DNA from 3 places in the Streptomyces sp. NPDC093225 genome. Region 3 is predicted to be linked to each of the others. Evidence: riboswitches for the same ligand, from Rfam matches in the RefSeq annotation. Region 3 holds a riboswitch; each other region holds the start of a gene.
What was found. Region 3 has a riboswitch for thiamine pyrophosphate ahead of thiO (glycine oxidase ThiO). Riboswitches for the same ligand answer to the same signal wherever they lie in the genome.
Positions count from the first base shown of each region.

Region 1: another riboswitch for thiamine pyrophosphate. It lies ahead of thiC (phosphomethylpyrimidine synthase ThiC); the one in region 3 lies ahead of thiO (glycine oxidase ThiO).
Region 2: another riboswitch for thiamine pyrophosphate. It lies ahead of ACIQCH_RS22025 (thiamine ABC transporter substrate binding subunit); the one in region 3 lies ahead of thiO (glycine oxidase ThiO).

Region 1 covers NZ_JBIVNX010000003.1:201,644-205,877, reverse strand. The annotation lists gene ACIQCH_RS04990 (SsgA family sporulation/cell division regulator) at 1-160, shown strand, start outside; gene ACIQCH_RS04985 (YibE/F family protein) at 268-1,707, opposite strand; TPP riboswitch at 1,781-1,936, shown strand; gene thiC (phosphomethylpyrimidine synthase ThiC) at 1,930-3,720, shown strand; gene ACIQCH_RS04975 (recombinase family protein) at 3,839-4,234, opposite strand, start outside.
Region 2 covers NZ_JBIVNX010000024.1:31,547-35,780, forward strand. The annotation lists gene ACIQCH_RS22015 (phosphatidate cytidylyltransferase) at 1-950, shown strand, start outside; gene rlmN (23S rRNA (adenine(2503)-C(2))-methyltransferase RlmN) at 1,025-2,137, shown strand; TPP riboswitch at 2,158-2,267, shown strand; gene ACIQCH_RS22025 (thiamine ABC transporter substrate binding subunit) at 2,345-3,451, shown strand; gene ACIQCH_RS22030 (ABC transporter permease) at 3,544-4,234, shown strand, end outside.
Region 3 covers NZ_JBIVNX010000009.1:31,048-35,281, forward strand. The annotation lists gene ACIQCH_RS10945 (thiazole synthase) at 1-120, opposite strand, end outside; gene thiS (sulfur carrier protein ThiS) at 126-326, opposite strand; gene thiO (glycine oxidase ThiO) at 323-1,612, opposite strand; TPP riboswitch at 1,610-1,722, opposite strand; gene ACIQCH_RS10960 (NAD(P)/FAD-dependent oxidoreductase) at 2,311-3,591, shown strand; gene ACIQCH_RS10965 (Rv2175c family DNA-binding protein) at 3,796-4,161, shown strand.

The DNA.
Region 1 (4,234 bases), on a different contig from region 3:
GAGCGCCGCTCCCCTGGTGGCGTTCCTCGACCGGACCGACCGGCTGGTGCCGCTCGGTCAGGAGCGCAACCTCGGCGACTTCGAGGAGAACCTCGACGAGGCCCTCGGCCGGATCCTCGCCGAGGCGCAGACCCAGCAGAACCAGCGGAACGCGGGCTGACCCGAGCCCCGCCGCCGCGCGGCCCGCGGAGAACTCCGAGCCTCCGTGCGCCCGCGCCGCTCGTCCCGCGGACGCGCCCGCCGGCCCTGACGGCCGGCCGCCGCCCGCTAGCGCTTGCGCCGGCGTCCCCGCCCGCCGCGCCCCGGCCTCCCGGCCGGCGCGGCGGCCGGGGATCCCGGCCGGTCGGCGGAGACCACCAGCGCGGCCAGTGCCGTGGTCACCGGCACCGAGGCGACCAGTCCGATCGAGCCGACCAGGGTGCGGACGATCTCCTCGGCGACCAGTTCGCTGTTGGCCACCGCTCCCATGCTGCTCTGCGCCACCGAGAACAGCAGGAGCAGCGGGAGGGCCGCACCCGCGTACGCCAGCACGAGGGTGTTGACCACCGAGGCGATGTGGTCCCGGCCGATCCGGATGGCGGCCCGGTACAGCGCCCGCGGCCCCATCCGCGGGTCGGCCTGGTGCAGTTCCCACACGGCCGAGGTCTGGGTGACCGTCACGTCGTCGAGCACGCCCAGGGATCCGATGAGCACGCCGGCCAGCAGTAGGCCGCTCATGTCGATGTCCGGGTACAGGCCGTGGATCAGGCCGGTGTTGTCGTCCGTGTTGCCGCTCAGGAACGCCCAGTCGATGAACACCGAGCCGAGCAGCCCGATCAGCAGCAGCGAGACCAGCGTGCCGAGCACCGCCACGGAGGTGCGGGCGGTCAGCCCGTGGCACATGTACAACGCGATCAGCATGATCGCGCTCGCCCCGACCACCGCGACGACCAGCGGGTTCGAACCCTGCAGGATGGCGGGCAGGATGAACAGCGTCAGCACGCCGAAGCTCACCACCAGCGCGACGAGGGCGGTGACGCCCCGCATCCGCCCGACCAGCACCACGGCCGCCGCGAAGATGCCCGCCAACAGGGCGAGCGGCAGCTTCCGGTTCACGTCGACCACCGAGTACTGCAGGTCGCGGGGGGCGTCCGGGGCGTACGCGACGACGACCTCCTGACCGTCCTCCAACTGGCGCGGTGCGCCGGGCTGGACGACCTCCACGAACTTCCGGCCCTTGTCGGGGCCGGTCCGCACCTCCACCGTCGCCTTCGCGCACTGCCCCGTCCGCGACCGCGCCGCACCGCTGCCCGGCCGGCCGGCGGTGTCCCCGCCCACCGGGACCTGGGCGGCGTTGACCTCCTTGCAGTCCACCCGCTGGAACGCGACCACCCGGCCCTGCTGCGTCTGCCGGTCGAAGCCGACGCCGGTGCGCTCGTGGGCGGGGGTGCCGCCCGGCCACAGGACGACCAGCCCGGCGACCACCGCCACGGCGAACGGGATCAGCACGGCGGCGATCACCTTGCGCAGGTGCAGCGAGCCCGGGGCGGCCGGGCCGTGCCCGTGTGCATGCCCGTGCCCGTGCCCGTGCGCATGCTCGTGGTCGCGCCCGGACGCCTGCCCGTGACCGTCGTCCCCATGGGTGCGGCCGGGGCCGGGGACGTACCCGTGGCCGCCGTGGGGGGCGGCACGGTCGTGCTCTGCGGGGTGCTGGGGCGAGGTCGTCACCGGCAGATCATCGCAAGAGATGGAGGGGGCCCACTGTTCAGCGCGCCACGGATGACGCTAGCGTGGGGGCACCTTTGCACAACGCGGGAGCTCGGAGCACCGGGCTGAGAGGGCGCTGATCACCGTACGCGCGTCGATGTGGACGCACGACACGTACGGGAGGAGGCTGCGCCGACCGCCGAACCTGTTACCGGGTAATGCCGGCGTAGGGAGATAGGTCTCATGACCATTCAGGATGCACGCACGCCTGCCACCAGCCAGGACGGCGGGAGCGAGCGCCAGCCGGGCTGGCACAAGGGTTACGTCGCGGGCTCCCGCCCCGACCTCCGTGTGCCCGTCCGCCAGGTCCACCTCACCAACGGCAAGGACGTCACGCTCTACGACACGTCCGGTCCGTACACCGACCCCACCATCGACACCGACGTCCGCCGCGGCCTGGCCCCGCTCCGCGAGAACTGGATCATCGGCCGCGGCGACACCGAGGAGTACGCGGGCCGCCCCGTGCGCCCCGAGGACGACGGCATCAAGCACACCTCGCCGCGCGGTGGCCTCAAGAACCTCGACGCCGTCTTCCCCGGCCGCCCGCGGCTGCCGCGCCGCGGGCGTGACGGCCAGGCCGTCACGCAGCTCGCGTACGCCCGCCGCGGCGAGATCACCCCGGAGATGGAGTACGTCGCGATCCGCGAGAACGTCTCCCCCGAGGTGGTGCGCGAGGAGATCGCCGCGGGCCGCGCGGTACTCCCGGCGAACGTCAACCACCCGGAGATCGAGCCGATGATCATCGGCAAGAAGTTCCTGGTGAAGGTGAACGCCAACATCGGCAACTCCGCCGTCACCTCCTCCATCGAGGAGGAGGTGGAGAAGATGACGTGGGCTACCCGCTGGGGCGCCGACACCGTCATGGACCTCTCCACCGGCCGCAACATCCACACCACCCGCGAGTGGGTGCTGCGCAACTCCCCCGTCCCGATCGGCACGGTGCCCCTGTACCAGGCCCTGGAGAAGGTCGACGGCAGGGCCGAGGACCTGACCTGGGAGATCTACAAGGACACCGTCATCGAGCAGGCCGAGCAGGGCGTCGACTACATGACGGTGCACGCCGGCGTGCTGCTCCGGTACGTGCCGCTCACCGCCCGCCGCAAGACCGGCATCGTCTCGCGCGGCGGCTCGATCATGGCGGCCTGGTGCCTGGCGCACCACGAGGAGAACTTCCTCTACACGAACTTCGAGGAGCTCTGCGAGATCCTCGCCGCGTACGACGTCACGTACTCGCTGGGCGACGGCCTGCGGCCGGGCTCCATCGCGGACGCCAACGACGACGCGCAGTTCGCCGAGCTGCGGACCCTGGGCGAGCTGAACACCATCGCCAAGCGGCACAACGTGCAGACCATGATCGAGGGCCCGGGCCACGTCCCGATGCACAAGATCAAGGAGAACATCGACCTCCAGCAGGAGATCTGCGAGGAGGCGCCGTTCTACACGCTCGGCCCGCTGACCACGGACGTCGCCCCGGCGTACGACCACATCACCTCGGGCATCGGCGCCGCCATGATCGCCTGGTGGGGCACGGCGATGCTCTGCTACGTGACGCCCAAGGAGCACCTGGGCCTGCCCAACCGCGACGACGTCAAGACCGGCGTCATCACGTACAAGATCGCGGCGCACGCGGCGGACCTGGCCAAGGGCCACCCGGGGGCGCAGGAGTGGGACGACGCGCTGTCGGACGCGCGCTTCGAGTTCCGCTGGGAGGACCAGTTCAACCTGGCCCTGGACCCCGACACGGCGCGCGAGTTCCACGACGAGACGCTGCCCGCCGAGCCGGCCAAGACCGCGCACTTCTGCTCCATGTGCGGTCCGAAGTTCTGCTCGATGAAGATCAGCAGAAGCATCACTGAGCAGTTCGGCGGCGACGAGCCTGCCGCGTCGGATGACGAGATCGCCGACGGCATGCTCAAGAAGTCGGCGGAGTTCGCCGCCTCCGGTGGCCGGATCTATCTGCCGCTGGCCGACTGACCCCGTACCGGGAACAACGGGAGGGGCCCGCGACCCGTGGGGGGAGTTGCGGGTCCCTCCCGTTCCCCCATTCGCCGAAGTTCGGCTTCAGCGAATGGGGGAGATCCGGTCGTAGGACTTATTCGGCGGAGCTAGTCCATACCGGCGTGAGGAGTTCCACGTCGAACTTCGCCCGACCGGTCTTGCCGCCGGGCTTTGCGATGACCGTGGTCAGGGTCTTCTTGACGAGCGCCCGCTTCTGGGTGAGCGTGCGGGACTCCCACGCCGTGGCCACGTCGTCCGTCGCCTCCTCGGCAGCGGCCTTCAGGGCCAGGTGCTTGGCCTGCTCCGCTCGCAGCTCCTTGACCCGGACGTCCAGGCCCGGGAGGTTGCGGTAGAAGATGTCGTCCTCGACCTCGCCGGCCTGCCAGCGGCGCTCCAGTTCGCGGCGGCGCTTCAGGGCTTGCTCCAGTTCATCAGCGCGGCCCCACTCCGGTATGTCCTTCGCGGCTGCGGCGGCCTGGCGTTCCAGCTT
Region 2 (4,234 bases), on a different contig from region 3:
AAGCACGCGAGAGGGGGGCCGCTCCGGGAAGCGGCCCCCTGTTCCGCGACGAGACGCCGCCGCAGGAGCCCATGCCCAGCCCCCCGCCTCCGCCGTCGCAGGCACCGCAGGACACCCCCCAGCCCCCGCAGAAGAAGCGGGCCGGGCGGGACCTGCGCGCCGCCATAGGGGTCGGCGTCGGCCTCGGCGCCGTGATCGTCGCCTCGCTGTTCATCGTCAAGGCCGTCTTCGTCGGGGTCATCGCCGTCGCCGTGGTCGTCGGCCTGTGGGAGCTCACCTCCCGCCTCGAAGAGCGCAAGGCCATCAAAGCCCCGCTGGTGCCGCTCGCGGTCGGTGGGGCGGCGATGGTCGTCGCCGGGTACGTGCGCGGCGCCGAGGGCGCCTGGGTCGCGATGGCCCTCACCGCCCTCGCGGTGCTCGTGTGGCGGATGACGGAGCCTCCGGAGGGATACCTCAAGGACGTCACGGCGGGCGTGTTCGCCGCGTTCTACGTGCCCTTCCTCGCCACGTTCGTGGCGCTGCTGCTGACCGCCGACGACGGCCCGCAGCGGGTGATCACCTTCCTGCTGCTCACCGTGGTGAGCGACACGGGTGCGTACGCGGTCGGCTGGCGGTTCGGCAAGCACAAGCTGGCCCCCCGCATCAGCCCCGGCAAGACCCGCGAGGGCCTGGCCGGTGCGGTGGCCTTCGCGATGGCCGCGGGCGCGCTGTGCATGCAGTACCTGATCGACGGCGGCAGCTGGTGGCAGGGCCTGGTCCTGGGCCTCGCGGTCGCGGTCAGCGCCACCCTCGGCGACCTGGGCGAGTCCATGATCAAGCGGGACCTGGGCATCAAGGACATGGGCACGCTGCTGCCGGGCCACGGCGGCATCATGGACCGGCTGGACTCGCTGCTGCCGACCGCGCCGGTCGTGTGGCTGCTGCTGGCTCTGTTCGTCGGCACGGGCTGAAGCCCGGGGCCGGTTACTCTGGAAAGGCGCGCCGCTCGTGCGGCGCGCCTTTCGTCGTACGAGGAGTACCTGCCATGGCCCGCCCCGCTCCCGGAGAGCTCACCTTCGTCGCGCCCAAGGGAGCGAAGAAGCCGCCCCGGCACCTGGCCGACATGTCGCCGGCCGAGCGGAAGGAGGCGGTCGCCGCGATCGGCGAGAAGCCGTTCCGCGCCAAGCAGCTCTCCCAGCACTACTTCGCCCGCTACGCGCACGACCCGGCCGAGTGGACCGACATCCCGGCCGGCTCGCGCGAGAAGCTGCGCGAGGCCCTGCTGCCCGACCTGATGTCGGTCGTCCGGCACATCTCCTGCGACGACGACACCACCCGCAAGACCCTATGGCGCCTGCACGACGGCACGCTCGTCGAGTCCGTCCTCATGCGCTACCCCGACCGGGTCACGATGTGCATCTCGTCCCAGGCGGGCTGCGGCATGAACTGCCCGTTCTGCGCCACCGGCCAGGCGGGCCTGGACCGCAACCTGTCCACCGCCGAGATCGTCCACCAGATCGTCGACGGCATGCGCGCCCTGCGCGACGGCGAGGTCCCCGGTGGCCCGGCCCGGCTGTCGAACATCGTCTTCATGGGCATGGGCGAGCCGCTGGCGAACTACAACCGCGTCGTCGGCGCCATCCGCCGGCTGACCGACCCCGAGCCCGACGGCCTGGGCCTGTCCCAGCGCGGCATCACCGTCTCCACCGTCGGCCTCGTCCCGGCGATGCTCCGGTTCGCCGACGAGGGCTTCAAGTGCCGGCTCGCCGTCTCGCTGCACGCCCCCGACGACGAGCTGCGCGACACCCTCGTGCCCGTGAACACCCGCTGGAAGGTCCGCGAGGTCCTCGACGCGGCCTGGACGTACGCCGAGAAGTCCGGCCGCCGCGTCTCCATCGAGTACGCCCTGATCCGCGACATCAACGACCAGGCCTGGCGGGGCGACCTCCTCGGCCGCCTCCTCAAGGGCAAGCGGGTGCACGTCAACCTCATCCCGCTCAACCCGACCCCGGGTTCCAAGTGGACCGCCTCCCGCCCCGAGGACGAGCGGGCCTTCGTCGAGGCGATCGCCGCCCACGGCGTGCCGGTCACGGTGCGCGACACCCGTGGCCAGGAGATCGACGGAGCGTGCGGACAGCTCGCCGCGAGCGAGCGGTAGTCTGACTCCCGTACATCTGCATATTCCGACAGGGGAGCGCCACAGCGCTGAGAGTGCGGCACCGTCACGCCGCAGACCCTCTGAACCTCGCCCGGGTCATTCCGGGTAGGGAGTTCGGTCACCACTCGAGCTGTTGCGCCCTGCTCCGGCGTCCGCTCCACGAGCGCCGGGGCAGGGCCGCGTCTTCTCCTGGTCACTCCAGGAGGAATGTTTCACGTGAACACCAAGAAGATGGCGGGCGCCGCGCTCGTCGCGGCCCTCGGCTTGTCCACGCTGGCCGCCTGTGGCGGTGGCGACGGCAAGGACGAGGGCGGCTCGGCCAGCTCCGGACCGCAGTCCAAGACCGTCACGGTCGTCTCCCACGACTCCTTCACCTACACCCCCGCGGTGCTGAAGGAGTTCGAGAAGCAGTCCGGCTACACCGTCAAGGTCCTCAAGAGCGGCGACGCGGGCGCGGCCCTCAACCAGGAGATCCTGACCAAGGGCTCGCCGCGCGGCGACGTGTTCTTCGGCGTCGACAACACGCTGCTCTCGCGCGCCCTCGACAACGGCCTGTTCACCCCGTACGAGGCCAAGGGCCTGGCCGGCGTCCCCGAGCAGTACCAGCTCGACAAGGAGCACCGGGTCACCCCGATCGACTCCGGCGACATCTGCGTCAACTACGACAAGAAGTACTTCGCCGACAAGAAGATCGCCCCGCCGCAGAGCCTCGACGACCTGGTCAAGCCGGAGTACAAGAACCTGCTGGTCACCGAGAACGCGGCCACCTCCTCCCCGGGCCTGGGCTTCCTGCTCGCCTCCGTCGGCAAGTACGGCGACGAGGGCTGGAAGGACTACTGGAGCAAGCTCAAGGCCAACGGCGTCGAGGTCGTCGACGGCTGGGAGCAGGCCTACAACGAGCGCTTCTCCGGCTCCGCCGGGGGCAAGAAGGCCAAGGGCGACCGGCCGCTGGTCGTCTCGTACGCCTCCTCCCCGCCGGCCGAGGTGCTGTTCTCGGAGCCGCAGCCGGCCGTGGCGCCCACCGGTGTCGCCACCGGCACCTGCTTCCGCCAGGTCGAGTTCGCGGGCCTGCTCAAGGGCGCGAAGAACGAGGCGGGCGGCAAGGCGCTGCTGGACTTCCTGATCAGCAAGAAGTTCCAGGAGGACATGCCGCTCCAGATGTTCGTCAACCCCGTCGTCAAGGACGCGAAGCTGCCGGAGGTCTTCACGAAGCACGGGGTGGTGATCGACAAGCCGTGGACCGTCGCCCCGGACCAGATCGCCAAGAACCGTGAGCAGTGGGTCCGGGCATGGTCCTCGCTCGTCCTGAAGTAGGACCCGGAGCAGGCACGGGAACGGTCCCGGGCACGGACCGGAGGGAGCGCGTGCGCCCCTCCGGCCGTGCCGCCGCCGTGCGGCTCGGCCTCATGGCCGTGCCGCTGGCGTTCTTCGGCCTCTTCTTCGCCTACCCCGTGGCGGCGATCGTCGGCCGCGGGATCAAGACCGACGACGGCTGGCAGTTCGGCCGGATCGGCGAGGTGATCACCCGGCCCGACATCGTCGACGTGCTGTGGTTCACCACCTGGCAGGCGCTCGCGTCCACGGCGCTCACGCTGCTGCTCGCGCTCCCCGGCGCGTACGTGTTCGCGCGCTTCGACTTCCCCGGCAAGCAGGTGCTGCGCGCCGTGGTGACCGTCCCGTTCGTCCTGCCGACGGTGGTCGTCGGCTCCGCCTTCCTGGCGCTGGTGGGTCGGGGCGGGCTGTTGGACGAGCTGTGGGGCGTACGACTGGACACGACCGTGTGGGCGATCCTGCTCGCCCACGTCTTCTTCAATTACGCCGTGGTCGTCCGTACCGTCGGCGGCCTGTGGGCGCAACTGGACCCGCGTCAGGAGGAGGCCGCCCGGGTGCTCGGCGCCGGCCGGTTCGCCGCCTGGCGGCGGGTGACGCTGCCCGCGCTGGCACCGGCCGTGGCGGCCGCCGCGCTGATGGTCTTCCTCTTCACCTTCACCTCCTTCGGCGTCGTGCAGATCCTCGGCGGTCCGGCGTACGCCACCCTCGAGGTCGAGGTCTACCGGCAGACCGCGCAGTTGCTGGACCTGCCGACGGCCGCGGTGC
Region 3 (4,234 bases):
CCCGCCGAGCACGAACGGGTCGGACGGAACGGAGGCCTCGACGGCGTCGACGGGATCCGGCGGAACGGAAGGGCCCGAGGATCCGGCGGCGGCGGAGAACCCGGAAGGATCGAAGGACATCGCGCTCACCCTCCCTGCACCGCGGTCAGCACCTCGACACGGTCGCCCTCGCCGAGCGCGGTCGCCGGCCACTGCCCCCGCGGCACGACGGTTTCGTTGACGGCGGCGGCCACCCCGGAGTGCGCCGAGGTCAGGGTGGCGACCAGGACGTCCAGCGTGGTCCCCGCCGCGACCTCGCGCGGCTCGCCGTTGACGGACACGGTCATGCGAAGGACTCCTGACGTGCGGTGGGTGCGGCGCTCGGCGCCACGGGTGCTTCGGGCCCGGCCGACCGGGCCGGACCGGCGGCCGGCGGAACCGCCGACGCGGCCGTACCGGGGCCGGCGAACCGGCGCGGACTGAACGGCCGGGCCGCCTCCGGCAGTTCGCCGGTGGTCAGCAGCTCCGCCATCACGTCACCGGTGACCGGCGTCAGCAGGACGCCGTTGCGGTAGTGCCCCGTGGCCAGGTGCAGCCCGGGCAGCGCGGTGGGCCCCAGCAGCGGGGCGTTGTCGGGGGAGCCCGGGCGCAGTCCCGCCCGGGTCTCGATCAGGGGGAGTTCGGTCAGGCCGGGCACCAGCTCGTGGGCGTCCCGCAGGAGTTCGTACACCCCGCCCGCGGTGACGGTCGTGTCCCAGCCGAGCTCCTCGGTGGTGGCGCCGATGACCAGCTCGCCGTTCTCGCGCGGGACGAGGTAGACGTGGCTGCCGCGGACGACCGCCCGTACGGTCCGGGTCAGGAAGGGCGCGTACGCCGGCGGCACGCGCAGCCGCAGCACCTGCCCCTTCACCGGCCGGACCGGCGGCACGACCTCCGGGGGCAGCCCGGCCAGTCGGCCGCTGAGACTGCCGGCCGCCAGGACCACCTGGCCGGCCGTGACGTCCGTACCGTCGTCGAGCAGCGCGCCGGCGGCCCGGTCGCCGGTGACGGTGAGCCGCTCGGCCGTCGTGCGGTGGAAGACCACCCCGGCCCGGTCGCAGGCGGCGACGAGGGCGGCCGCCAGCCGGCGCGGGTCGACCTGGTGGTCGCCGTCCACGCGCAGGCCGCCGCGGACACCGGGGGCCAGCATCGGCTCCAGGCGGCGGCACTCGCGCCCGGTGAGCCACTCGGACTCCAGGCCGCAGCGCCGCTGCAGGGCGTGGAGTTCGCGCAGGTGGGCGCGGTCGTCGGCGTCGAGCGCGACGGCGAGGGTGCCGCAGGCCCGGAAGCCGATGTCCATGCCACCGCTGTCCTCGGCCAGTTCGGCCGCGAAGTCCGGGTAGCGGCGGGCGGAGGCGAGGTTGAGCCCCAGCAGGGTCTCCTCGCCGTAGTGCAGTTCGGTGACGGCGGCCAACATGCCGGCCGCGACCTGGGCCGCCCCGCCACCGGGCGAGGGGTCGACGAGTGCGGTGCGCAGGCCGCGCCGGGCGGCCCGCCAGGCGGTGACGAGCCCGATGATCCCGCCGCCGATGACGAGGACGTCGACCCCCGCCCCGGCCGAGTCCGTCGTGTCAGCGCGCGTGGGTGCGTGCATGGGCTTCCAGCCCCTCCCTTCGCCGGCATGACCCGGATCAGGTTCGGACGGTCGGAGGCCGGCCAGCCTCCCTCTCAGCCCGGTGCGCCCGGGCTCCCGCGATAGGTACGGCCGTCAGACTAACCCCCGCCCAGGAGGACGGGTAAGGCCGCCCGGTCGCGCGGCCGCCCCCGGTGCGCCCCCCGTTACCCCGATGCGGGAGCCGTCCCGGACCCCGCACACCCGGGGTAACCGACCCAGAGAGTGCCGCCCCGTGGTGTGTGGGGAAGGCGCTTGACAGGGGGGCAGGCTGGACCGGAGGCAGGCCCGGGCCTGGGGTGGCCGCAGGCCAGGGCCGAAGGCCCCGAAGCCCCAGGGGTGGGCCTGCCGCAGGGCCTGCAGGCCACCCCCGTCAAGCGCCGAGGGGACCCACACACCACGGGGCGGCCCCATGCAGGCGCGCCGAACCCAGGCCTCCACCCACCCGCCTCACCACCCACCCGCCTCACCCACGCACAACTCACTCACCCACCCACCCCGGCACCAGAGGATCCTCCAGCCCGGCCGCAGAGCACCCGCACCAAAACCGGAGGATCGACCGAACCCGGCCGGACAGGCACCGGACGGGCGCCGGACACGCACCGGATCTGCGCCGGACCAGGTCGGGAAGCCCCCATAGCAGGGTTACTGACGAACAGTCAGGTGGTTAGGGTGGAGGTGTGAGCGATCAGAGCAACCAGACGCGGGAGACGACGTACGGCGTCGTCATCGTCGGAGCGGGCATGGCCGGAGTGCAGACGGCGGTCGCCCTGCGCGAGCAGGGCTGGACCGCCCCGGTCACCCTCCTCGGCGCGGAGCCCCACCAGCCCTACGACCGCCCCCCGCTCTCCAAGGCCGTCCTCCTCGGCAAGGCCGAGGACTCCGCCTTCGAGATCGACTTCGAGGCCCTGCGCATCGACCTGCGCCTCGGCGTGGCCGTCACCGGTCTGCGCGCCGGCGACCGCGAGGTCGACACCGAGGCGGGCCCGGTCCCGTACGACGTCCTGGTCGTCGCCACCGGTGCCGAGCCGGTCACCCTGCCCGGCAGCGCCGGCGTCCCCGGCGTCCACCTGCTGCGCACCCTCGACGACGCCGCCCGCCTGAAGCCCGTGCTCGCCGAGCAGCACGACATCGTCGTGGTCGGGGCGGGCTGGATCGGGGCCGAGTTCGCCACCGCCGCCCGCGAGGCCGGCTGCGCCGTCACCGTCGTCGAGGCCGCCGACCGCCCGCTGGCCGGTGCGCTGCCGGCCGAGGTGGCCGCCCCGATGGCCGCCTGGTACGAGCAGATCGGCGTCCGGCTGCTCACCGGCTCCCGCGTCGAGAAGATCGAGCCCGCCGAGCCCGCCCGCCCGGGGGAGCCCCGTGCTGCCGGCGGCCCCGGCGCGGTCCTGCTCGCCGACGGCACCCGGCTGCCCGCCGGCGCGGTCGTCGTCGGCATCGGCGCCCGGCCCGCCACCGCCTGGCTGGCCGGCTCCGGTGTCGAACTCGGCCCGGACGGCTCCGTCACCACCGACGCCCGCCTGGCCACCTCGGTGCCCGGGGTGTTCGCGGTGGGGGACTGCGCCTCGTTCCCCTCGGCCCGCTACGGCGAGCGGCTGCTCGTCCACCACTGGGACAACGCCCTGCAGGGTCCCCGGACGCTGGCCGCGAACGTCCTCGCCGGCCCGGGTGGGGACGGGCCCGTCTACGACCCGGTGCCGTACTTCTGGTCGGAGCAGTTCGGGCGCTTCGTCCAGTACGCCGGCCACCACTCCGACAGCGACACACTGGTGTGGCGCGGCGATCCGGCCGAGGACGCGTGGGCGGTCGTGTGGCTGCGCGGCGACGTACCGGCCGCCGTGCTCTCCGTCGGACGGCCGCGGGACCTGGCCCAGGGGCGCAAGCTCATCGAGGCCGGCACCCGACTGGATCCGGCCAAGGTCGCGGACCCCGCCGTCGCGCTGAAGTCCGCCGCGGTCTGACGGCACCCGACGCCCGCACCCCACCCGACCCGACACCCACACCCCACCCGTCACCCGTCACGCGGCACCCGGCATCCCACCCCGAGATCCCGGGTGCCGGGTCCGTCGCCCGTCACCCGCATCCGTCACCCCGTACCCCTCGCCCAAGCCCCCGTCCGGACGGCCCGGGTACCGACTGTCGGTCCGGGATGGCAGGCTTGTCCCGTGACCGAGATTGACACGAAGATCGATGCTCTCGTCCCCGAGTGGCTCTACCTCCCCGACATCGCCGAAATGCTGGACGTGGAGGTGACCCGGGTCCGCCAGCTCGTCAAGGACGGTCAGCTGATCGCCGTCCGCCGCGGCGAGAACCGCGCCCTCCAGGTGCCGGCCGCCTTCATCGACGGCGACAAGGTGGTGAAGGGCCTCGCCGGCACCCTCACCCTGCTGCGGGACGACGGCTTCACCGACGAGGAGATGCTCGAGTGGCTCTTCACGCCGGACGAGACCCTGCCGGGCACCCCGGCGCAGGCCCTGAGCGAGAATCGCGGCACGGAGGTCAAGCGCCGCGCCCAGGCGCTCGCCGTCTGACCTGCCGACCAGCCGACCAGCTGACCAGCTGAACACCTGATCCGCCACGCGGTGCGCAGGACCCGTCCGGGCC